One region of the Pseudonocardia sp. D17 genome, then DNA from elsewhere that is predicted to be linked to it. Evidence: predicted binding sites of a transcription regulator. Region 1 holds the regulator's gene; each other region holds the start of a gene.
The links. Region 1 encodes LexA, which represses DNA repair genes until DNA is damaged. Its sites were predicted from a motif close to CGAACACGTGTTCG; they were not measured.
Positions count from the first base shown of each region.

Region 2: ruvC (crossover junction endodeoxyribonuclease RuvC) is a predicted target of LexA. The motif match lies at 2,367-2,380, and genes of this name have one in related genera.
Region 3: uvrA (excinuclease ABC subunit UvrA) is a predicted target of LexA. The motif match lies at 3,328-3,341, and genes of this name have one in related genera.
Region 4: recA (recombinase RecA) is a predicted target of LexA. The motif match lies at 2,960-2,973, and genes of this name have one in related genera.

Region 1 covers NZ_BPRG01000035.1:27,936-33,726, forward strand. The annotation lists gene nrdR (transcriptional regulator NrdR) at 120-599, opposite strand; gene PSD17_RS05285 (LysM peptidoglycan-binding domain-containing protein) at 1,218-1,592, opposite strand; gene lexA (transcriptional repressor LexA) at 2,368-3,099, shown strand; partial or broken gene PSD17_RS35300 (hypothetical protein) at 3,817-4,233, shown strand; gene PSD17_RS05295 (hypothetical protein) at 4,759-5,283, shown strand; gene PSD17_RS05300 (hypothetical protein) at 5,339-5,749, shown strand.
Region 2 covers NZ_BPRG01000088.1:76,325-82,115, reverse strand. The annotation lists gene polA (DNA polymerase I) at 1-576, shown strand, start outside; gene PSD17_RS16115 (hypothetical protein) at 666-1,223, shown strand; gene PSD17_RS16110 (hypothetical protein) at 1,220-1,774, shown strand; gene PSD17_RS16105 (VOC family protein) at 1,882-2,274, shown strand; gene ruvC (crossover junction endodeoxyribonuclease RuvC) at 2,399-2,965, shown strand; gene ruvA (Holliday junction branch migration protein RuvA) at 2,962-3,561, shown strand; gene ruvB (Holliday junction branch migration DNA helicase RuvB) at 3,587-4,627, shown strand; gene yajC (preprotein translocase subunit YajC) at 4,717-5,232, shown strand; gene secD (protein translocase subunit SecD) at 5,312-5,791, shown strand, end outside.
Region 3 covers NZ_BPRG01000042.1:20,221-26,011, reverse strand. The annotation lists gene PSD17_RS07775 (hypothetical protein) at 1-87, shown strand, start outside; gene PSD17_RS07770 (LCP family protein) at 126-1,433, opposite strand; gene PSD17_RS07765 (SRPBCC family protein) at 1,878-2,369, opposite strand; gene PSD17_RS07760 (MBL fold metallo-hydrolase) at 2,464-3,138, opposite strand; gene uvrA (excinuclease ABC subunit UvrA) at 3,600-5,791, shown strand, end outside.
Region 4 covers NZ_BPRG01000168.1:188,727-194,517, forward strand. The annotation lists gene recX (recombination regulator RecX) at 428-1,141, opposite strand; gene recA (recombinase RecA) at 1,746-2,789, opposite strand; gene PSD17_RS24585 (DUF3046 domain-containing protein) at 3,117-3,311, opposite strand; gene PSD17_RS24590 (CoA transferase) at 3,368-4,738, shown strand; gene PSD17_RS24595 (hypothetical protein) at 4,749-4,898, shown strand; gene PSD17_RS24600 (TetR/AcrR family transcriptional regulator) at 4,911-5,516, opposite strand; gene PSD17_RS24605 (DMT family transporter) at 5,575-5,791, shown strand, end outside.

The sequences.
Region 1 (5,791 bases):
AACGACCACGCCGGCGATAAGGGCGCCGAGCGGGCCGTTGCGTGTGCCGACCGGCCGGTGTCGCGCGCCGGCCGGGCGACCCGCCGCGACGAGGTCTCCCCCGTCCCGGCGTGTTACTGCTAGTCGCGATCCGCGCCGTCGGCTGCTTCCCCGGCGACCGACCGTCGCAGATCCGCGATCTCCTTCTCGAAGTCCTCGATCGAGGAGAAGGAGCGGTACACGCTCGCGAAGCGCAGGTAGGCCACCTCGTCGAGCTCGCGCAACGGCCCGAGGATCGCCAGGCCCACCTCGTGGCTCGGGATCTCGGCCGTCCCGCCCGCCCGGACCGCTTCCTCCACGCGGTGCGCCAGCTGCTGCAGCGCGTCCTCGTCGACGGGGCGGCCCTGGCACGCGCGTCGTACTCCGCCGACCACCTTGTCGCGGCTGAACGGTTCGGTCACCCCGCTGCGCTTGACCACCGCGAGCACCGGCTCCTCGACGGTGGTGAACCGCCGACCGCACGACGCGCAGGAGCGACGACGGCGGGTGGCCTGCCCGTCCTCGACCTCACGAGAGTCGATGACGCGGCAGTCCGAGTGGCGGCAGAACGGGCAGCGCACAGTAGTGATCCTCTCTCCGAGAGCGACCGACAACCCCAACCTGTGGCCGAACAACACGTATGTAACCACAAGATGTAGGGGTGTGGGCGCTCGGGGCGCCCACGCGTCCCATGTTCGCCCGATCCGGCGAGGCCAGCGCCCCGACGGCCCGGCGCGTCGCCTCCGGAACGGCGTGTCGCGCACCCTGCGCGGTCGACGACCCGTGTCCGGACCCACACGGAGGGCACCCGGGCGCGGGGCGCGAGCACCCGCACGGATCCCCGCCGACCCCTGCGGCCGCCATCCACACTGGCACCCGCCGCCCTGGCACCGACCCGGCACCCACCGCCGGCCACGCTCCGCCATCGGGTAACACGGCACGCTCCGCCACCGAGCCGACGATCGGGTGCACGGCAGAGCGCCGGTCGGCGCCGGCGGCTCCGCGACGGGTCCCACGGCGCTGGGCAATGGAGGCTGAGCATCGAAGGGCGCACGGCGGCCGCACCGGCCGACCGAAGCCGCACGGGCCGCCGGACGGGCCGCAGCGGAACGGACGCAGCGGAACGGACGCAGCGGAACGACATGAGCGACGGCAGTGACACAGCAGCGAAGGGGTACCGGAGGCCCGCCCGCCTCTGACTAGGCCCGCGGCACAGTGAGGATCTGGCCGGGTCGCAGCGCAGCCGAATGGAGGCCGTTGAGCTCGGCGATGCGGGCGGCGGCCACGGCAGGGTCGGCATCGGGGACCGTGCGCCGGGCGATGTCCCACACCGTGTCGCCACGTTGGACCACGACCTGGGCGGTGCTCGTGGGGATGCCGGGGCCGGCGTCGCGGGCGATCTCGCCCAACGACCCGAGCGCGACCACCACGACGGCGGCGCACACCCCGAGCACCAGGACCGCGACCGCCCGCCGCACCCGGTAGCGCAGCGCCAGCGGAGTCCGTCGGAGTGCCCGGGACCGAGCAGCCCGCGGATGCACCCGCGGCGGCGCGACGCAACGAGGACGTGCCACACCGGGGGCGACGCTCGCCCCGGCCGGGCGTCGGCCGCGCGCCGACGGATGCCGCAGCAACGCACGGTCGATCTCGGACAGGCGCTGCGCGTCCACATCGGACGAGTCGAGGCGGGGACCGAGCCCCCCGTCGCCCCCCGTGGTCGGCTCGAGGCCGCCCGGCAGCACGGTCAACGACGGGCGCGTCCCCCGCCGCGCCATCGTCGACCCCGACCGCCGAGGTACACCGGCCTCGGCCCGCGATGCGTCCCGCTGTGCGCTGCCCCGCCGCGCGGCCTCCCGCGGACGCGCAGGCCGCGGCCCGCGGCCCCGGCGTCGCGGCCGGGCGCCGCCCTCGTCGGCGTCCCGCACCGCTTCGGGCCGGTGCGACGCCTGCCTCGGCGACCGGTCCGCGGCCGTCCCGCCGGAACCCGCGGCTCCGGCACCGTTCCCGGCGGGCCCACCCGTCCCTGCGCCCGCACATCCGGGAGCCGTGCTGACAGACATGGCAGTTCCCTTCCCGTCGGCGCCGGCTCCTCGGTCGGCGACACACGTGGACCGGACGGCCCGACCTCGGCGGCGATCGCCCGCCGCGCCCGATCGGATACCCTCCGTTCGCACAAGCGTTCGATCGAACGCTCGTGCGAATGTGTACCACCGGGCCCCGACAAATTTTCGCGACGCGCCGCGTGTCGTTCGAACATGTGTTTGGCGGCGGAGATGATCGGGTCTACGGTGCGGTGCGACGGCGGCGGGGACGAACGGCCCCACCGCGCCGATCGAGGAGGCGGACGAGATGGCACGGGACGAGACCGGTACCGACCGTGAGGCCGGGCAGGTGCGTTCCTTCCCGGACCCGGCCGAGGCGGCGGGGGACGACACGTCGCTGACCCCGCGGCAGCGGAAGGTGCTGGAGGTCATCCGCGACTGGGTGGAGCGTTTCGGGTACCCGCCGAGCGTCCGCGAGATCGGCGACGCCGTCGGCTTGACGTCGACGTCCTCGGTCCACCACCAGCTGCGCAGCCTGGAGCGCAAGGGATACCTGCGCCGCGACCCCAACCGCACGCGGGCGGTGGACGTCCGCGCCCCCGAGGACGTCGCCGACGCCGACGCGGACTCCCGCGATCCCGGCACGACGCGTGACGAGCACCCCGCCCCCGCCTACGTCCCGCTGCTGGGTGACATCGCCGCTGGTGGGCCGATCCTCGCGGAACAGGCGGTGCAGAGCGTGTTCCCGCTGCCGCGCGAGATCGTCGGCGAGGGCACGCTGTTCCTGCTCAACGTGCGCGGCGACTCGATGGTCGAGGCGGCGATCACCGACGGCGACTGGGTGGTCGTGCGCCAGCAGCCGGTCGCGGAACAGGGTGAGATCGTCGCGGCGATGATCGACGGCGAGGCGACGGTCAAGACGTTCCGCCGCCGCGACGGGCACGTCTGGCTCATGCCGGCCAACCCCGCGTACGACCCCATTCCCGGCGACGAGGCCACGATCCTCGGCCGCGTCGTCGCGGTGCTGCGCAGACTCTGAGAGTCACGACGCGCCTGCGACGCAGGCCCCGAGGTCGGCGACCTACGGGGATGCTCGGCACGTCAGCCGGTGAGCGACCGCGGGCGGCTTTCCACGCGCGGGCCGTCGCGAGATCGTCGGCGCGACGGTCATCGGCTCGAACGGCCGGCTCGCCGCCCCACCACGCAGAGCTCGCGCCCCGCGGCGCTCGCGAGTGGCGATGGTCGCCATGGCGACCGTCGCCGCTCACAGGGGGTCACACGAGCCGAGGCCTCCCGGGCCGACCCGGCGGCGGCCGTGGCCCGGCCGGAGGCTCTGCCGCCGACGTCGGCGCGGGTCGACAACTCGACGGGCTCGACGTACCGCCGCACCGTCGCTCGACCCGATGCTCAGCCGAGCGACGACTCAGCCGGTGATACGCGCGATGCGTCCGGCTCACGGCCCCGGTCGGTGTGGGCGCCCCGCGTCCTCGTGCGGACGTGACGATCCACGGTCGGCGTCCGCGCGTTCCTCTGCGGCGGCTCGGTGCCCGTCCACACGCAACGGCTCGGGTGCCGGGGCACCCGGCGGCGTTCGGAGTGCGTCCTCGTCGCGCGCGTCCCGGCGGATGGCGGTCGTCGATGCGGCGCCGGGTTCGGCAGCCTCCGTGCCGTTCGATCGCGTTCCGTTCACGCCCTGACCGTTCGCGCCCTGACCGTTCGCTGCCTGCCCGTTTGCGCCTGCACCGTTCGGCATCGGATGGTTCGAAGGCGGCAGGCTCGTGGGTCGCCCCTTCGCGGGGTGAGCCTCCGGACCCGTTCTGTTCGCCGGCCGGCTTGTCGACGGATCTGCGTCCAGGCGCGCGTCGGTCACCGACGGCCTGTTCGGCGGCTGTCCATTGGACGGCTGTCCATTGGCCGCCGAGCGCGTCAGCGGCTGACCGTTCGCCGCGGGGTCGTTCCGCGGCTGAGCATTCGACGGCTGACCATTCGACGGCTGACCATTCGACGGCTGACCGTTCGGCAGCTGAGCATTCGGCCCAGCGACCTCGGAGCGCCGCCCCTCACTCCGGTCCCGTCCCCGCGCGTCCGGACCCGTGCCGTTCTGCTCAGGGCCGTTCTGCGCAGGGCCGTTCTGCGCAGGGCCGTTCTGCGCAGGGCCGTTCTGCGCAGGGCCGTTCTGACCAGCGCCGGCCGGAGTAGCACCGGTTGGACTCTGGGCGCGGCCACCGGCGGCGTCGCGCTGGCGGCCGGCGGGATCGCCCGGCTCTCGTCGCGTACCGCTCGGACCGGCACCGTTCGTACCGGCACCGTTCGTACCGGCACTGTTCGCACCAGCAGCGTTCGGACCGGGACCGTTCGCACCGGGACCGTTCGCACCGGGACCGTTCGCACCGGGACCGTTCGCACCAGGACCGTTCGCACCACGCTCCGGACCGGGCCCGCCCGGACCAGCGCCGGTTCGGGCAGGTCCGTCCGCGCCCCGACCGTGCGGAACGGGCCCCTCCGGTCCCGGCCGGTTCGGGCCACGGGATGGCAGGCCGGGGCCGGCATTGCTCGGCCCCGCACCGTGCGACGCACCGCCCGGCCCCGGAGCAGGGCCTGTCGGCCGCGGCGGGCCGGGCGGGAACGGCGGGCCGGGAGGCGCGGTCGAGCCCGGCGGCAGGGGCGCGCGCGGCCCGGGTCCCGGTCGCGGACCGGGATGCTGCGCCGGACCGGGATGCTGCGCCGGACCGGGATGCTGCGCCGGACCGCCGGGGCCGAGGGGACGAGCGCCGTCAGGACCCTGTCCCCCACCACGGGGACCACCGGGACCAGCCTGCGGACCAGCGGGGCCGCGCTCCCCGGCGCGCGCACCGAGCGGCACCGGGCCACGGGGCCGCGCCGGACCGTCGGAGCGAACCGGGCCGTCGGAGCGAACGGGGCCATCAGGCCGAACCCGGCCATCGGGCCGGACCGCGCCGCGCTGGGCCGGACCGGGCTGGGCCGGACCGGGTTGGCCCGGACCCACTTGCGCCGGACCTGGTTGCGCCGGACCGGGCTGAGCCGGACCTGGTTGCGCCGGACCGGGCTGAGCCGGACCGGTTTGGACCGGACCCGACCGCAGCAGGCCGGGTGGAGCCGAGCCGTCGGAACGTCCCGGATCGTCGGGAACGTTGCCGGTACCCGGAGCGCCCACTGCCTGCGGACCGGGCGGCGCCGCGGCGACGACCGTCGCGTCGGGTGACGTCGCGCCGTCGTCGGACTCCGCGTGCTGAGCCGGGGCCGCGGCATCCGCCCCGATGAGCGTCGGCTCGGCGGCGGCCTCGGCCTCGAGCCGCCGCAGCTCCCGGCGCGACCGGCTGAACGACCGCAGCGCCATCAGGATCGCGCCCAGCACGAGCACCGCCGCGGTGCCGACGGCGCCGAGCATCGCCGGCGACCAGGTGCGGTCCTCCGGCGCGACGGTGTCGTCCGCCGTGGGCGGGGGCGCCTGCGAGGTGTCGGCGGCCGCCAGCATCGCGACCGCGCCGTCGACCGAGCGCAGCGCACCGGGCGTACCGCCCCGGGTCTCCCCCGCCGACCAGAGCGCGCCCGCGGCGTCGAGCGAGATGGCCTCGCCCTGCGGTTCGTCGGGCAGCGGGATGCGCATCGGGGTGGTCCCCAGCGCGGCGACGATCGCGGCGGCGTCGCCGGGAGCCGCGACCTTGTAGAGCCAGGCATCGGTGTAGCTGCGCAGCGCGACGGCCGTGCCG
Region 2 (5,791 bases), on a different contig from region 1:
TCGAAGGTGTTCGGCGTCGACGCGGCCGACGTCTCTCCCGAGCAGCGCGCCAAGATCAAGGCGATGAACTACGGCCTGGCCTACGGGCTGTCGGCGTTCGGGCTGTCCGGCCAGCTCCGCATCTCCACCGAGGAGGCGCGCGGGCTGATGGACGACTACTTCGAGACCTTCGGCGGCGTGCGCGACTACCTGCGCAGCATCGTCGACGTGGCCCGCAAGGACGGCTACACGGCGACGATGCTCGGCCGGCGGCGCTATCTGCCCGACCTCACCAGCGACAACCGGCAGCGTCGCGAGATGGCCGAGCGGATGGCGCTCAACGCGCCGATCCAGGGCAGCGCCGCCGACATCATCAAGGTCGCGATGCTGCGCGTGCACGCGGCGCTGCAGGCCGAAGGCCTGCGCAGCAGGATGCTGCTGCAGGTGCACGACGAGCTGGTCCTCGAGGTCGCCGACGGTGAGCGGGACGCGGTCGACGCGCTGGTCCGCCGCGAGATGGCCGCCGCGCACGAGCTCTCGGTGCCGCTGGAGGTCTCGGTCGGCTACGGCGCGAGCTGGGACGCCGCGGCGCACTAAGGGGGCGGCTGACGGATCACTCGTCGCGGTCTCGGCGCCTGGACGGCCCGTGGCTGCGTTGTCGCCGGGCCCGAATACGCCCGGTCGCGGTGCCGATGGTCCCGCGCGGCGCCGCGCTGGACGCTCCGGCGATCGCGACCGCCGTGGCCGCCCAGGTGCGGCGGACCGGTACGCACGCGCTGCCGGTCGCGATGCTGGTCCGGCTCGGTGAGCTGCGGCGCCGACACGGCGCCGGACATCCGTTCCTCGACGCGTACCTCGGCTGCGTCCTCGCCCGCCACGAGTGCCGCTTCTCCAACCGCACCTACCTCGCGCTTCCGCTCCTCGAGCGGGTACGCGCCGCGGCGGGGCTCGCCCCCGACCGGCTCGCCGCGCTGCTGATGGCCGACGTCGTCCGCGTCGAGCGGAGCGCGGCCGGCCCGGACCTGCCCGACCCGCCGACGCGGCGCAAGCGGATCCGGCACGCGCTGCGCTTCGTCGCCGCGTCCCACGACCACCCGGTCACCGCCGACGACCAGCTCGACGGGGTCGCGCTGCCCGAGCTGCCCGCGGCCGGGCTCGCCACCTGGTTCGGCCTGTCGGTGCTGCCGGTGTCGACCCGTCACGACGAGTACTTCTTCATCATGCCCTGCAGACACACGAGATGATCTTCACCACGCTGGCCGACGAGATGGTCGCCGCGACCGCCGCGTTGCGGGCGGGCCGGACCGAGCAGGCCATCGCCCGCGTCGAGCGCGCCGACCGCGTGTTCGCCCGGGCGGCGATGCTGTTCCGGCTGGTCGCGACGCTGCGCGTCGAGGCCTTCCTCGACTTCCGCGAGCACACCGAGGGCGCCAGCGCGATCCAGTCCGAGCAGTACAAGCGGTTCGAGGCCGTCTGCGGCAGGCCGAGCGGGACGCGCCTGGGTTCCGCGGCGTTCGCCGGTGTCCCACGCGTGCGGTCCGCGGTCGAGGCGGGCGTCGACACGCTCTCCGATGCCCGCCGCGAGGCCGACACGGCTCTCGGCGCCGTCGGGCGCGCGGCGCTCGACCGGGCGCTCGGCAGGCTCGAGGCCGGCCATCAGCGCTGGAAGGCGGCGCACCACGGACTGGCCGTCCGGATGCTCGGCGACGCGCCCGGCTCCGGCTACACCGCAGGGGTGCCCTACCTGCGCGCGTGCCTGTCCAACCGGCTGTTCGGCGGCCTCGCCGCGTCGTGACGCCGGCGCCGTCGCGGCACGGCGTCGCGACGACGCCGGATGTGTGCCCGGCCCGCTCACCCGCCGGGTGGGTGCGCACCGTCCGCACGTCGGTCAGGATGATCGTCATGGACGTCGGACCGCCCGTCATCGCGCGCATCGCCGGGGCGATGCTGGCCGTCGAGAACCAGGACGTCATGGTCGCCTTCTTCGAGAAGCTGGGCTTCGCGAAGACCGTCGACCGGTCGCTGTGGCCGGGCGCGCGCTGGGTCGAGGTGGCGCTGCCGGGCGCGCAGACGAGCATCGTGCTCACGCCGGCCAGCGCGTACCACCGCGAGCCCGACCGGCTGTACACGCTGACCCTGTCGTGCCACGACCTGCTCGCCACCGCCGAGACGCTGCGTGCCGCCGGGATCGAGGTCGACGGTCCCACCCACGAGCCCTCGGGCAGCTACATCCAGGTCGTCGACCCGGAGGGTCGGGTGCTGTTCGTCAACGACAAGGCCGACCCCGGGTCCTGATCCGGGGCACCCGACCCGCCGGGTCCGACCGCGTGACGCGCCACCGGCGTGCCCCGCACGAGCCGGACGGCCCGGCCGGTAGCCTTCGGCCTCGAACGGCTGTTCGTGCGATCGGAGGGTGCGGGTGCGGGTGCTCGGAGTGGACCCGGGGCTGACCCGCTGCGGCATCGGGGTCGTCGACTCCACCGGCGGGCGCGGCGTCGAGTTCGTCGCCGTCGACGTGGTGCGCACCCCCGCCGACGCGCCGCTGCCCGCCCGGCTGCTGGCCGTCGCCGACGCGGCGGACCGGTGGATCGCCGCGTTCTCGCCCGACGTCGTGGCCGTCGAGCGCGTGTTCAGCCAGCACAACGTCCGCAGCGTGATGGGCACCGCCCAGGCCAGCGGGGTCGTCGCGCTCGCCGCGGCGCGGGCCGGGCTGCCCGTCGCGTTCCACACGCCCAGCGAGGTCAAGGCCTCGGTCACCGGCGCCGGCCGGGCCGACAAGGCGCAGGTCACCACGATGGTGACGCGCTTGCTGCGGCTCGACGCGCCCCCCCGGCCCGCCGACGCGGCCGACGCGCTGGCGCTCGCCATCTGCCACTGCTGGCGCGGCCCGATGCAGGACAGGATGGCGCAGGCCCAGGCCCGCGCGGCGGAGCTCGCCCGGCACCACAAGGCCCGGCTCGCCGCCGCGGCGAAGGGAGCCCGATGATCTCCAGCGTCCGTGGCGAGGTCCTCTCCGTCGGCCTCGACCACGCCGTCGTCGAGGTGGGCGGGGTCGGCTTCGCCGTGTTCGCCACGCCCGCGACCCTCGGCGGGCTCCGGCGTGGGCAGGAGGCCCGGCTGGAGACGCTGCTCGTCGTCCGCGAGGACTCGCTCACCCTCTACGGCTTCGCCGACGCCGAGGAACGCGAGCTGTTCGTGCTGCTGCAGACCGTCAGCGGCGTCGGCCCGCGGCTCGCGCTGGCCACCCTCGCGGTCCTCGACCCGCAGTCGCTGCGCCGCGCCCTGGCCGACGGCGACACCGCGACGCTGACCCGCATCCCGGGCGTCGGGCGCAAGAGCGCCGAGCGGCTCGTCGTCGAGCTGCGCGACAAGGTCGTCGCGCCCGCTCCGGTCCTGGCCGGCGACGTGCGCCCGCTCGTCACCGGCAACGCCCACCGCGACCAGGTCGTCGAGGCGCTCGTCGGGCTCGGGTTCACCGCGCGGCCGGCGGAGGCCGCGGTCGACGGCATCCTCGCGGGCGACCCGGACGCCGAGCCCGCGGCGCTGCTGCGCTCGGCACTGGCGACCCTGGGTCGGACGTGACGGGCCCAGGCCCGGGGGGACCTCGGTGAGCGAGGAGAACCTGCGCGACGTGGGCGGCGAGGTGCTCGAGGAGGACCTCGACGTCGAGGGCACGCTGCGGCCGCGCCGGCTGTCGGAGTTCATCGGCCAGCCCCGCGTGCGCGAGCAGCTCGAGCTGGTGCTCGAGGGCGCCCGCCGGCGGGGCACGCCGCCGGACCACATCCTGCTGTCCGGCCCGCCGGGGCTGGGGAAGACGAGCCTGTCGATGATCGTGGCCGCCGAGCTCGGCGCCGCGATCCGGCTGACGTCGGGGCCCGCGCTCGAACGCGCGGGCGACCTCGCGGCGATGCTGTCGAACCTCATGCCCGGCGACGTCCTGTTCATCGACGAGATCCACCGCATCGCCCGGCCGGCCGAGGAGATGCTCTACCTCGCGATGGAGGACTTCCGCGTCGACGTCGTCGTCGGGAAGGGGCCCGGCGCCACGTCCATCCCGCTCGACATCGCGCCGTTCACGCTGGTCGGGGCCACGACGCGAGCCGGTGCGCTCACCGGGCCGCTGCGCGACCGGTTCGGGTTCACCGGGCACATGGAGTTCTACGAGCCGGCCGAGCTGGAGCTGGTGCTGCGCCGTGCCGCGGCCATCCTCGAGGTCGACCTGCGCCCCGACGGGGCAGCGGAGATCGCGCGCCGGTCCCGGGGCACGCCCCGCATCGCCAACCGGCTGCTGCGCCGGGTGCGCGACTTCGCGGAGGTCCGCGCGGACGGCGCCGTCACCCTCGACGTGGCCCGCGAGGCGCTGGCCGTCTACGACGTCGACGAGCTCGGTCTGGACCGGCTCGACCGCGCGGTGCTGTCCGCGCTGGTCAAGTCGTTCGGCGGCGGTCCGGTGGGTGTATCGACGCTGGCCGTGGCAGTGGGCGAGGAACCCGGTACCGTCGAGGAGGTCTGCGAGCCGTACCTGGTGCGCGCAGGCATGCTGGCCCGCACTCCGAGGGGCCGGGTCGCGACCGCCGCGGCATGGGGCCATCTGGGTGTGACCCCTCCTCCGGACGTCACCGGTCAGACGTCCCAGCCGTTGTTCTGAACGGAGGCGGTCGAGGGTCGGGCGTCGCGCGATCCGCGGGGCTGGCAGACTCGGGCCGACCTGCGAAGATACGGAGATCTCAGAAGATCATGGAAACGCTGCTCTTCCCCCTGCTCATCCTGGTGCTGTTCATCCCCATCTTCCTGTCCGGGCGCAAGCAGCGCCGGAACATGCAGGAGATGCAGAGGCTGCAGACCTCGCTGGAGCCGGGCGACGTGGTCACCACGACCTCCGGTCTCCGCGGCACCGTCGTCGACGCCTCCTACGAGGACACCATCGACCTGGAGATCGCCGACGGCGTGGTCACGACGTGGCTGCGCGCCGCCGTCCGCGACAAGGTCGACACCACCACGGTCCCGGACGACGCCTCGTCGCTGACCGGTGACCCGGCCGTCGGGGACGACATCCCGTCCGCGACCTCGGAGCCGTCGACCCCGCCGTCGCTGGAGAAGAAGGACCCGGCCGCGGGCCGGACCGACTCCGGCGCCCCTGCCGGCAGCGGCACCGCCGGCAGCAACGGCAGCACCAACGGCAGCACCAACGGCGCTGCGGGCGCCACCGACGACGACGCCCAGACGGGCGGCACGCCGGGCTCCCGCAACTGACGAACCCCAGGGCGGCCACCGGGGTCGCCCACCCGGGCCCCGACGGTCGGGGTCCCGGGATACCTCTGGAGACCTGCACGTGGCAACGACCCCGGGGCGTATCCGCCCCTGGCGGTACCTGGCGATCTTCGCCGGCATCGTCGTAGTGCTGTACGCCCTGGTGTTCTTCACCGGGGACGGCAAGCCCACCCCCAAGCTCGGCATCGACCTGCAGGGCGGCACACAGGTCACGCTGAGCGCGCGGACCGCCGACGGCGGCCAGCCACCGCGCGACCAGCTCGTGCAGGCGCAGCAGATCATCCAGCAGCGGGTCGACGGGCTCGGCGTGAGCGGCGCGCAGGTGGTGCTCGACGGCACCAACCTCGTGATCACCGTCCCGGGCGACGCGGGTGAGCAGGCCAAGTCCCTCGGGCAGACCGCGCAGCTCCGGATCCGCGGCGTCGTGTGCGACACGAGCCAGCCGTCGCAGGGCGGCAACACCCCGTGCGACATCTACGCCGCGGCGCAGCAGCAGGCGCAGCAGGGCGGGCAGCCGGGTGCGGGCGGCCAGCCGGGCTCG
Region 3 (5,791 bases), on a different contig from region 1:
GCGATCGTCGAGCAGCTCCGCGAGGTCGCCGGCTGGTCGGCGGAGGAGATCCGTCGGTGGGCGGACCGCATCGCCTGCGGCGACTGACCCGCGCCGACCGCCCCGGGAGCGACCGGGCCGGCCCCTCAGCTCACGCAGGGCACCGTCGCGCCGGTGATCGGCCGGACGGTCGTGGTGGGTGCGCCCGTGGTGGGTGGCGTGGCGGGTGGCCTGGTGGTGGCCCCGGTGGTCGGGGCCCGGGTCGTCATGGCCGGGCCGGTCGGGGTGGTCGTCCGTGCTGTCGACGGCGTGGCGGTCGACGGGGCGGTCGAGGGGGCGGTCGACGGGGTGGCGCCGGCGGACGTGCCGGTCGTCGGCGGCACGGGCAGGCCGTCGAGGGTGGAGCGGACGAACGAGCGGACCGTCGCGGGATCGATCTGCACGGCGACGCCGTCGCCCGGGGTGTAGAGGTCGGAGCGCACCGTCGGGATCGTGTGGAACTCGACGTTCGACGCCGACACCCGACGCACCTGGTCGACGAGCTGGTCGAGGTCCCAGCCCTGGTCGAGCACGACGTAGCGGCCGACGATGCCCAGCAGCCGCTGCACGGTCGCAGGGTCGGCCAGCCGCCCGCCGCCGAGCAGGGTGTGGGCCAGGCCGGCCATGTAGGTCTGCTGACGGGTGATCCGGTCGAGGTCGCCCGCGGCCAGCCCGTGACGCTGGCGGACGAACGCCAGTGCCTCCGCGCCGTCGAGGGTCTGCGGGCCGGCGGGCAGCACGGCGCCGGAGTAGCGCGCGTCGTCGACGGGTTCGGTGAGACAGACCGGGACGCCGCCGATGGCGTCGGTGAGCTCGACGAAGCCGGCCAGGTTGATCTCGGCGTAGTGGTCGACGACGATGCCGGTGAGCTGCGAGACCGTCGCGACGAGCTCCTTGCGACCGGCCTCCTGGGCCTGGCGCTGCAGGGCGGCGCCGGTGACCCCCTGGGCCTCCAGAGTCCGCTTGGCGTCGGTGACCGCCCGGCCGTACGCCGAGTTGATCTTGTGGGTGCCGTAGTCGCCGGCGAGCTTCACGTAGGAGTCGCGCGGGAACGACACCGCGACGACGGGCTTCGCCGGGTCTGCCGGGATGCGCAGCAGCATGATCGTGTCCGTGTTGAGCTGGCCGTCGTCCGGGCCCGCGTGCATCCGGTCGAGGACGTCCTGCGGCAGCGGGCGGCCCTGCGCGTCGGTCCGGCTGTCGACGCCGACGAGCAGGGCCGTGATCGTCCGGGAGGGGCTCCCGCTCGCCGTGGTGCCGTCCGAGAGCACGTCGCTGGTGACGATCGAGCCCGCGAGCGCGCGGAACGTCGACCAGCCGTACCCCGCCGCCGTCAGTACGACGACGGAGACCACCGTGACCAGCACCTTGCCGGCCAGTCCCCACCGTCGCCGCGCGCCGCCTGCCCGCCGCACCCGAATCCTGCCCCTCGCCACGTGTCCGAGACCCCGACGTGTCCCGACGCGGCGACGCTGAACGGGGGCGTCGCGCGGTCGATGTGGACACTCTATGGATGCGGCGCCCGGGTCCGCATGTTCGAACGGGCGAGTGGACGTGACGTACGGCACCGTCGATCACGCAGGGTCAACGGTCGATCTCTGCGCGCGAGCATCCGGTGCGGCTGTGCCACCGCGCGCTCTCGGCGGCCGGGGGCTACTCGGCGGCGTGCGCCACACAGTGGACAGGAAGCCCACGCGGAACCGGCGGAACCCGGAACCCGGAACCCGGCCGTCTCGGGACCGCCCCCGTCGGCGTGCGGCCGCCGCGCCACGCCGACCACGGCGTCTTGATCGCCAGCAGTAGCAGGTACGCCGTGGCGACCCGGCGCAGGATGGTGAACAGGGTGTGCGAGCGGGCGGTCAGCGCGGCGCGACGGTCCGGTGGAGGATGCCCAGCGTCGCCTTGAGCGCCGACTCGGAGATCACCGGGAAGATGTCGCGTGCCCGCCAGACCGGGTCGATGCCGGACCAGTCGTAGTAGGAGACGACGCGGGTGCCGCCCTCGGTCGGCTGGAGCCGGTAGCCGTAGACGTGCCCGATCGGCGGGCGCACGACCCCGACGATCGTCCAGGAGATCTCCCGGTCGGGCTCGAACGTGCCGATCGTGACCGTGACGTCGTACTGCCCGAGCGGCACGTCGCCGAGCGCCTCCCGGTCCATGTGGACGACGAACGTGTCGCCCGACGCCGTGACGCGCTCGCCGGACGCGCCCATGAGCATCCCCGAGGAGTCGATCGCGACGTGGCCGCGCGGGTCGGTGAGCACCGCGAAGATCGCCGACGGCTCGGCCGGGATCGTCCGCGCGACCTCGATGCGTTCACGGGTGCCGTCCTGGACATCGCCCTGCGTCATGCGCCCATCGTCGCACCCGGCCGATCTCCGGTCGCGCGCGTCGCGCGGGCCTCCGGTCGACGAGACCTCGTCGCCGCCCGGTGGCCGGGCGCCGCTACCAGCCGCGGGCCTTCCACTCCGGCAGGCTCGGGCGCTCGCGGCCGAGCGTCGAGTCGTCGCCGTGGCCCGGGTAGAACCACGTCTCGTCGGGCAGCGGACCGAAGACCCGGGCCTCCAGGTCGCCCACGAGCGAGCCGAAGTCCTCGGCCGACCACGTCTTGCCCGGGCCACCGGGGAACAGCGAGTCGCCGGTGAACAGGTGGGGTCCGTCGGCGCCGCGGTAGAGCAGCGCGATCGAGCCGGGTGTGTGCCCGCGCAGGTGGATGACCTCGAGCTCGATCTCGCCGAACGCGATCGTGTCGCCGTCCTCGACGACCTCGTCCATCGGGATCGGCAGCGACGGCGCGTCGAGCGGATGGGCGATCTGGCGCGTCTGGAACATGCCCGCGACGGCCCCGAGCGCCTGCCAGTGGTCGTCGTGCCGGTGCGTCGTGACGAGGTGGCGGAGCTCCGGCCGGTCGGGCCCGCTGCCCACGAGATCGGCGATCCGCTCCGGTTCGTTCGCCGCGTCGATCAGCAGCGCCTCGTGCGTGGCCGTGCAGACCAGCAGGTAGGCGTTGTTGTCCATGGGGCCGACCGAGACCTTGGAGATCGTCAGCGGGCCGAGGTCGCGGCGGATGGCCGCGCCGCCGGGGTCGGTGTGACCGGTGTACTCGTCGAGGACGTCCACGGCGGAAACCTTAGCGGCGGTGACCTCGGCGTCGACGTCCGCGGCGGCGACCCGGCAGGCCGACCCGGCGGGTGACATCGGCCGGGTGACATCGGCGGGGTGCCAGCGGCCGGGTGACGACGGAGGGGTGACAGCGGCGGGGTGACAGCGGCGGGGTGACAGCGGCGGGCGCCCCGCCGCGCGGGCCGTCGAACATGTGTGCGACTCTGGTCGGGCTCCCGGTCCGGTGGGACGTCCCACGGATGATCCGCGGCGGCCGGGGCGTTGGACACGACGACACCGCGGCCCGTGTCGGCGGCCCGCGCGCGCACGGCTCGGCGCGCGCCGCGGACCACCCACCGGACGGCCGCCGGGCGAGCGGTTCCTGTCGGACCCCCCGCCTAGCATGGGCGGGGATGTCGACGGGTCCGGTGAACGAGATCCGGGTATCAGGGTCCAGGAGCCGTCGGGAGGGGCACACCGTGGCGGATCGTCTCGTCGTGCGAGGCGCGCGCGAGCACAACCTGCGCGGGGTCGATCTCGACATCCCGCGCGACAGCCTCGTGGTGTTCACGGGCCTGTCCGGCTCGGGGAAGTCGAGCCTGGCGTTCGACACGATCTTCGCCGAGGGCCAGCGGCGCTATGTCGAGTCGCTGTCGGCGTACGCCCGGCAGTTCCTCGGCCAGATGGACAAGCCCGACGTCGACTTCATCGAGGGGCTCTCCCCGGCGGTGTCGATCGACCAGAAGTCGACGAACCGCAACCCCCGCTCGACGGTGGGCACGATCACCGAGGTCTACGACTACCTGCGGCTGCTCTACGCGCGCGCGGGCGTCCCGCACTGCCCGGTGTGCGGGCACGTCATCGAGAAGCAGACGCCGCAGCAGATCGTCGACCAGGTCCTCGCCATGACGGAGGGCACCCGCTTCCAGGTGCTGGCGCCCGTCGTGCGCACCCGCAAGGGCGAGTTCGTCGACCTGTTCACCACCCTGCAGGCGCAGGGCTACTCGCGGGTGCTCGTCGACGGCACGGTGCACCCGTTGTCCGACCCGCCGAAGCTCAAGAAGCAGGAGAAGCACGACATCGCGGTGGTCGTCGACCGGCTGGTCGTGCGGCCGTCGTCGAAGCAGCGGCTCACCGACTCGGTCGAGACGGCGCTGCGCCTGGCCGACGGGCTCGTCGTGCTCGAGTTCGTCGACCTGGAGGCCGGCGACCCGCAGCGGGAGCGCCGCTTCTCCGAACGGATGGCGTGCCCCAACGGCCACCCGCTGGGCCTCGACGAGCTCGAGCCCCGCACGTTCTCCTTCAACTCGCCCTACGGCGCGTGCCCGACCTGCAGCGGCATCGGCACGAAGAAGGAGGTCGACCCCGAGCTCGTCGTCCCCGACCCCGAGAAGAGCCTGGCCGACGGCGCGATCGCGCCCTGGGCGGGCGGGCACACCTCGGAGTACTTCGGGCGGCTGCTGGGCGGGCTGGCCGGCACCATCGGGTTCCGGATGGACACCCCGTGGCGCAAGCTCGACGACGCGGCCCGCAAGGCCGTCCTGCACGGCACCGACGACCAGGTCCACGTCCGCTACCGCAACCGGTACGGCCGGGAGCGCAGCTACTACGCGAACTTCGAGGGCGTCATCCCGTTCCTGGAGCGCCGGCTCGACCAGACGGAGTCGGAGTCGCAGCGCGAGCGCTACGAGGGCTACATGCGCGACGTGCCCTGCCCCGCCTGCAAGGGCGCGCGGCTCAAGCCCGAGGTCCTCGCCGTCACGCTCGAGCACCGCGACCAGGGCGATCGGTCGATCGCCGAGGTCTCGGCGATGTCGGTGGCCGAGTGCTCGGCGTTCCTCGACGGGATGGTCCTCGACGCGCGCCAGGCGATGATCGCCGGCCGGGTCCTCAAGGAGGTGCAGGCGCGGCTCGGCTTCCTGCTCGACGTCGGGCTCGACTACCTCTCGCTCGACCGCGCCGCCGGCACGCTCTCCGGCGGCGAGGCGCAGCGGATCCGGCTCGCGACGCAGATCGGGTCCGGCCTGGTCGGCGTGCTCTACGTGCTCGACGAGCCGTCGATCGGCCTGCACCAGCGCGACAACCGCCGGCTGATCGACACGCTGACCCGGCTGCGCGACCTCGGCAACACACTGATCGTCGTCGAGCACGACGAGGACACGATCCGCGCGGCCGATTGGGCCGTCGACATCGGACCGGGCGCGGGCGAGCACGGCGGCCACATCGTCCACAGCGGATCGGTCGCAGGCCTCGAGTCGCACGACACGTCGCTGACCGGCGCCTACCTGTCGGGTCGCCGGAGCATCCCGGTGCCGGCCCGGCGCCGCCCGCTCGACCGCAAGCGGACGCTCACGGTCGTCGGCGCCCGGGAGCACAACCTGCGGGGGATCGACGTCGAGATCCCGCTCGGCGGGCTCGTCGCCGTCACCGGTGTCTCCGGGTCGGGCAAGTCCACCCTGGTCAACGACATCCTCGCGACCGTGCTCGCGAACCGGCTCAACGGTGCCCGCCAGGTGCCCGGCCGGCACACCCGGATCAACGGGGTCGAGGAGCTCGACAAGCTCGTCCGGGTCGACCAGTCGCCGATCGGACGCACCCCGCGCTCCAACCCTGCCACCTACACCGGCGTGTGGGACAAGATCCGCACGCTGTTCGCGTCGACGACCGAGGC
Region 4 (5,791 bases), on a different contig from region 1:
CCCGCCTTCGACGATCACCGTCGGCAGCACCGCCCGCAACCGCACCTTCCGGGACCGGGCACCTCGCGACCGGCCCAGCGTGACGCCGAGGCTGCGCACGCCCCGCCGCTACGGTCGCGCACCGCGTCCACACATCGCACGACGTCCATGATCCGCGTCCACGGGAGCGGAGCGACACGCATGGCGTTCGTGTCCCCTATTCGGCGATCACCGTCGGAAGCGCGGGCGCAACCGCACCGTCGGGGCCGCCAGCTCGCGGCTCGGCGCGGCATGACGCCGACGCTGCGCACGACCCTGCGCCAGGAGCCGCGCACTCGCGGCGCCCGCGACCAGCAGCGGCGACCGACGACGCCTCGGCGCTCTCGTCCCGCAGCGGTTCCCCTGCGCGACTGGAGGCAGGCCGGACCCTTCCCGCGGGCCCGCGACGTCAGGAGCCGTCGTCGGTGGGGATCTGTTCCGCGAGTTCGGCCGCATGCTCGGCGACGGCCTCGCGGACGACGCGGTAGGCGATGCCCGCGGGGTAGCCCTTGCGCGCCAGCATCCCGAGCAGGCGGCGGGCCGTCGACTCGTCGGGGACGCCCGGTCGGGTGCGGAGCTTCCGGTCGACCAGGGCGCGGGCGCGGGCCTCCTCGGAGGCGTCGTCGACCTCCGCGAGCGCCTCGCCTGCGGTCTCGGAGTCGACGCCCTTGCGCCGCAGCTCGACCGCGATGGCCCGGCGCCCCAGGCCGCTGTGGGTGTGCCGGGACCGGACCCACTGGTCGGCGAAGGCCTTGTCGTCGATGAGGCCGACCTCGCCGAAACGCTCCAGCACGACATCCGCGGCGTCGTCGGGGATGCCCTTGCGGCGCAATGCCTGAGCGAGCTCCTGACGGGTCCGCGACCGCGATTCGAGCAGGCGCAGACAGATCGTCCGGGCCGCTGCGACCGGATCGGCAGGAGGCTCGGGGGGCTGATCGGTTCGGGAACGACGGCGGGACGCCGCGTCGCCCCGTCCCCGCCGGGACGTGCCCCGATCCAACGGGGCGCCGGCAGCGTCGAACGTGCGGGCATCGTCGGCGGAGGGCTCGGCACTCGATGATCCCCGCGTGGCGCGAGGCGGACGATCCGGCCGGGATCGCGTGCCTGTGCGACCGGCCTCCATCGAGGCTGCCGGGGCGCCGGGGAATGCGTCCTGCGGCTCGGTCGAGCGGCCGGCTCGCCGCGCTCCCCCGCTGGACGGGTCGGTACGGCGCGTGCGTCGACCGTCGGCGGTGCGAGGCGCGGGGCCGAGCAGGTCGGCAGCGCGACGAACGACAGGTCCGGCGCCGCCGGCGGATGCCGGGCCCAGCAGGTCGGACAGGCTCGCGATCGTCACCGCGGGCGCCGGTTCGTCGCCGGCCCAGTCGCCGGCCGAGTCGCCGCCTGAGTCATTGCCCGAGTCATTGCCCGGGCCGACGGCCGGCTCGCCGGCGGTCGATCGGCCGCGCGGCTCGTCGTCGGCGCCGATGCCCGGCCCGTCGGTGAGGTCGAGTCCGACCTGGCGAACGTGCCGAGGGGCGGCCGCGTCGTCGGACCTGTCCAGACCGAGCTCGGCGACCTGCACAGGCACACCAGCGGTCGAGTCCTCTGCCGGGGCGTCGGTGCTGTCGACGTCCCGGTCGAGATCCAGCGACGCGAGCGCGATCACCTGTCGCGGACCGCTGGACGGCACCTGACGTCCGCTGCCGTCGGGGGCCGGGCCGGAGTCGTGCGAGTCGGGCACCCGATCAGAAGTCGACCGGGGCGGGCAGCGGCTCGACCTCGTCGGCGTCGAGCACCGCGCCGATACCGAGCTTCTCCTTGATGCGCTTCTCGACCTCGGCCGCGATGTCCGGGTTCTCCTTCAGGAACTTGCGGGCGTTCTCCTTGCCCTGCCCCATCTGGTCGCCCTCGTAGGTGTACCAGGCACCGGACTTGCGGATGATCCCCTGCTCGACGCCCACGTCGATCAGCGAGCCCTCGCGGCTGATGCCGACGCCGTAGAGCACGTCGAACTCCGCCTGCTTGAACGGCGGGGCCACCTTGTTCTTCACGACCTTGACCCGGGTGCGGCTGCCGACCATGTCGGTGCCGTCCTTGAGGGTCTCGATACGGCGGATGTCGAGGCGCACGGAGGCGTAGAACTTCAGCGCCTTGCCGCCGGTCGTGGTCTCCGGCGAGCCGAACATGACGCCGATCTTCTCGCGCAGCTGGTTGATGAAGATCGCAGTGGTGCCGGAGTTGCTCAGCGCGCCGGTGATCTTGCGCAGTGCCTGGCTCATGAGCCGCGCCTGCAGGCCGACGTGGCTGTCGCCCATCTCGCCCTCGATCTCGGCGCGCGGCACGAGCGCGGCCACCGAGTCGATGACGATGATGTCGAGCGCGCCGGAGCGGATCAGCATGTCGGCGATCTCGAGTGCCTGCTCACCGGTGTCGGGCTGGGACACCAGCAGCGCGTCGGTGTCGACACCCAGCGCCTTCGCGTACTCGGGGTCGAGCGCGTGCTCGGCGTCGATGAAGGCGGCGATGCCGCCCGAGGCCTGGGCGCTGGCCACGGCGTGCAGGGCGACCGTGGTCTTACCGCTGGACTCCGGGCCGTAGATCTCCACGACCCGGCCACGCGGCAGGCCCCCGACACCCAGCGCCACGTCGAGCGCGATGGAGCCGGTGGGGATGACGCCGATGGGCGGACGCGTGTCATCGCCCAGCCGCATCACCGATCCCTTGCCGTGGTTCTTCTCGATCTGGGCGAGGGCGAGCTCGAGGGCCTTCTCGCGGTCGGGTGCGGTCATCTCGGTCTGCCACCTCGCTGATGCGCTCTCGTGGGCGTTGCGGGACTGTGCCGGCGCCTTGGCCGATGTCTTGCGGGGAGCCACGGTCGAACCGTATTGGGTCCGTCCGACAGTTCCGTCCTGCATGTCCTCGCTGTGGACAACGAGCGACGTTGTGGACAGAGGCTATACGAACACCTGTTCGAGTTCGGTGCCGACACGCCGATCGGCTATCGTGCCGCGCCGAGCGGCGCATGTCGGTCCGGGAACCGCCGCGGCGGCGCCGCCCAGGCCCCGGGGCAACGCGCTCCGTCGGCGCCAACTGCACCGGCAGCACCGGCAGCGCCGTCAGCGCCGTTCCCGCGGCACGTCGTAGACCTCACAGACCGCGAGCCAGACCCGCTTCGGGTCGATCCCCGCCTCGATCGCCTCCTCGACGGTGCGGCCCTCGAGCTGGGCGAACACGTGGTCCTTGGCCAGCGACCCCGCACGCACGGCCCCGAACTCCTCCTCCATCAGCTCGCGGAAGTGACTCAGTCGCACCCGGCGAGGGTAACTCGCAGCTGCATCCGCACCCGGACGCGTGCGACGCTCCGTTCGTGCGTGATGATCTGGTCCGGCAGCTGTGGACCCTGCTCGGCGGCGCGGCCGGGGAGTGCGACCGGCTGACCGTCACCGGCCCGACGGCGACGTTGTCCTCGCGGTTCCCCGTCACCGACGCGGGTGCCGCAGCCGTCGGGGCCGCCCTGCTGGCCGCGACGGCGGACCCGGACGGCGGCGTGGGGCGGCCCGTCGGCCTCGACACGCGCCAGCTCGCGGTGGCGCTGACGAGCGAGCGGCACCTGCTGCACGACGGCGTGAGCCCCGGCAACCCGTTCGATCCCCTGTCGACGTTCCACCGCACCGCCGACGGCTGGCTGCGGTTGCACGCGAACTACCCCTGGCACCGCGCGGCCGCCCGCAGGGTCCTCGACCTCCCCGACGACGCGGGTCCCGGCGACGTCGCCGCCGCCGCCCGGCACTGGCGGTCCGAGGAGCTGGAGACCGCCGTCCACGAGGGTGGCGGGGTCGCGGCGGCGGTCCGCACGGAGAAGGAGTGGCAGGCCACGCCCGCCGGCGCCGCGGCCGCAGGCCTGCCCCTGGTCGGGCGGCACGACCTCGCCGACGCGCCGCCCCGGCCCCGCCGCGCCCGCACCCGGGTACTGGACCTGACGAGGGTGATCGCGGGGCCCGTCGCGACCAGGACGCTGGCCGCGCACGGCGCCGAGGTACTACGGATCGACCCGCCCGACCGCCCGGAGCTGCGCACCCAGACCTGGGAGGCGCTGCCCGGCAAGCACAGCGCTGTGCTCGACCTCGCGACGAACCCCGAGCGGCTGGAGGCCCTGCTGGCGGGCGCGGACGTCGTGGTCGGCGGGTACCGCCCGCACGCGCTCGACCGGTTCGGGCTCGCCCCCGAGGCACTGGCGGCGCGGTTCCCCGGGCTCGTCGTCGTGACGCTCTCGGCGTGGGGCGACGAGGGGCCGTGGGCCGGGCGGCGCGGGTTCGACAGCCTCGTCCAGGCGGCCTGCGGGATCGGCGAGACCGAGCGTCGCGACCCCGATCCGGCCACGCCGCCCGGTGTCCTGCCCGCGCAGGTCCTCGACCACGCGACCGGCTACCTGGGCGCCGCGGCCGCGCTCCTCGCGCTGGCCCGGCAGCGCCGCGTGGGAGGCACCCCGCACGTCCGGCTGGCGCTGGCGGCGACCGCGACGTGGCTGCAGTCGCTCCCCCGTCCCGACGACACGGACGGCGGCACCGAACCCGTCGACGCCCGGCCGTGGCTCGAGCAGGTCGAGGCGCCCGACGGCGTGCTCACCCTCGCATCGCCGCCCGGGACCGTCGACGGCACGAGGCTGCACTGGCCCTCGCCCGCCCCGGCCTACGGCGCCGCGGCCGCGACGTGGCCGTCGGACGCGGACCCGTCGTAGCCTGTCCGATGTGCCGGTATCCGTGCTGACGACGGTCCTCGCCCAGAGCGGCGACCCGACGGGCCTGTCGTCGGGCCTCGGCCGGATCGTGGTCCTGCTGGCGCTGCTGGCGTCGTTGATCCTGCTCCTGCGCTGGTACAACCAGCAGCGCAAACGCTGAGCCCCGTGGCGCTCACGCGGCAGCGGCGACGACCCGCGCGGCGGCCTTCCGGGCCGCGGTGAGGATGCTCGGGTCCCCGCCCGCCGTCGCGACGACCGTCGCCCCCTCGTAGAGCAGGTGCAGCTCCGCGGCCACCTGGTCGGGCTCGGCGAGCCCCGCGTCCCGCGCCAGGTCGGCGAACAGCTCACGGGTCCACGCCTTCTCGGCACGGATGACCGCGATCGCCGGGTGGTCCGTGCCCCCGACCTCGGCGTAGGCGTTGACGAACCCGCATCCCCGGGACTGCGCGCGCAGCCACGACTCGAGCGCGTCGTACACGGCGAGCAGCCGCTCCCGGCCGGGGGGCACCCCCTCCACCCGGGCGGCGACGTGGGCGCGGACGCGGTGCGCGCGCCGCCGCAGGTAGAGGGCGACGAGCTCGTCCTTGGAGCCGAAACGGTCGTAGAGCGTCTTCTTCGTCGTACCGGCCCGCTCCGCGATGAGGTCGACCCCGACGGCCCGGATGCCGTGCTCGTAGAACAGCTCCGACGCGGCGTCGAGCAGGCGGCGACCTGCCGGGGTCAGCTCCGGGACGGGCTGCATCCCGGCGATCTCCGCCAGCGACTCCACGGTGGTCATGCGGTGCCCCTCACGTCTCCACTGCAAGTATACAGACCGGTATGGTTACGTCGCCGGCGTGACCCGAACGCAGTCCGACGCCGCCGCCTCCGCGGCCCTCGTCGTCCTCTGGAGCGCAGGATTCATCGGAGCGGTGCTGGGCACCCGCGCCGCCCCCGCCGACACGTTGCTGGCCTGGCGCTTCGTCATCGCCGCGGCGATCCTCGTGCCGGTCGCCGCCGCCCGCGGCGCGCGGCTGCGGCTGTCCTCGCTCCGCCGGCAGGCACCGCTGGGCC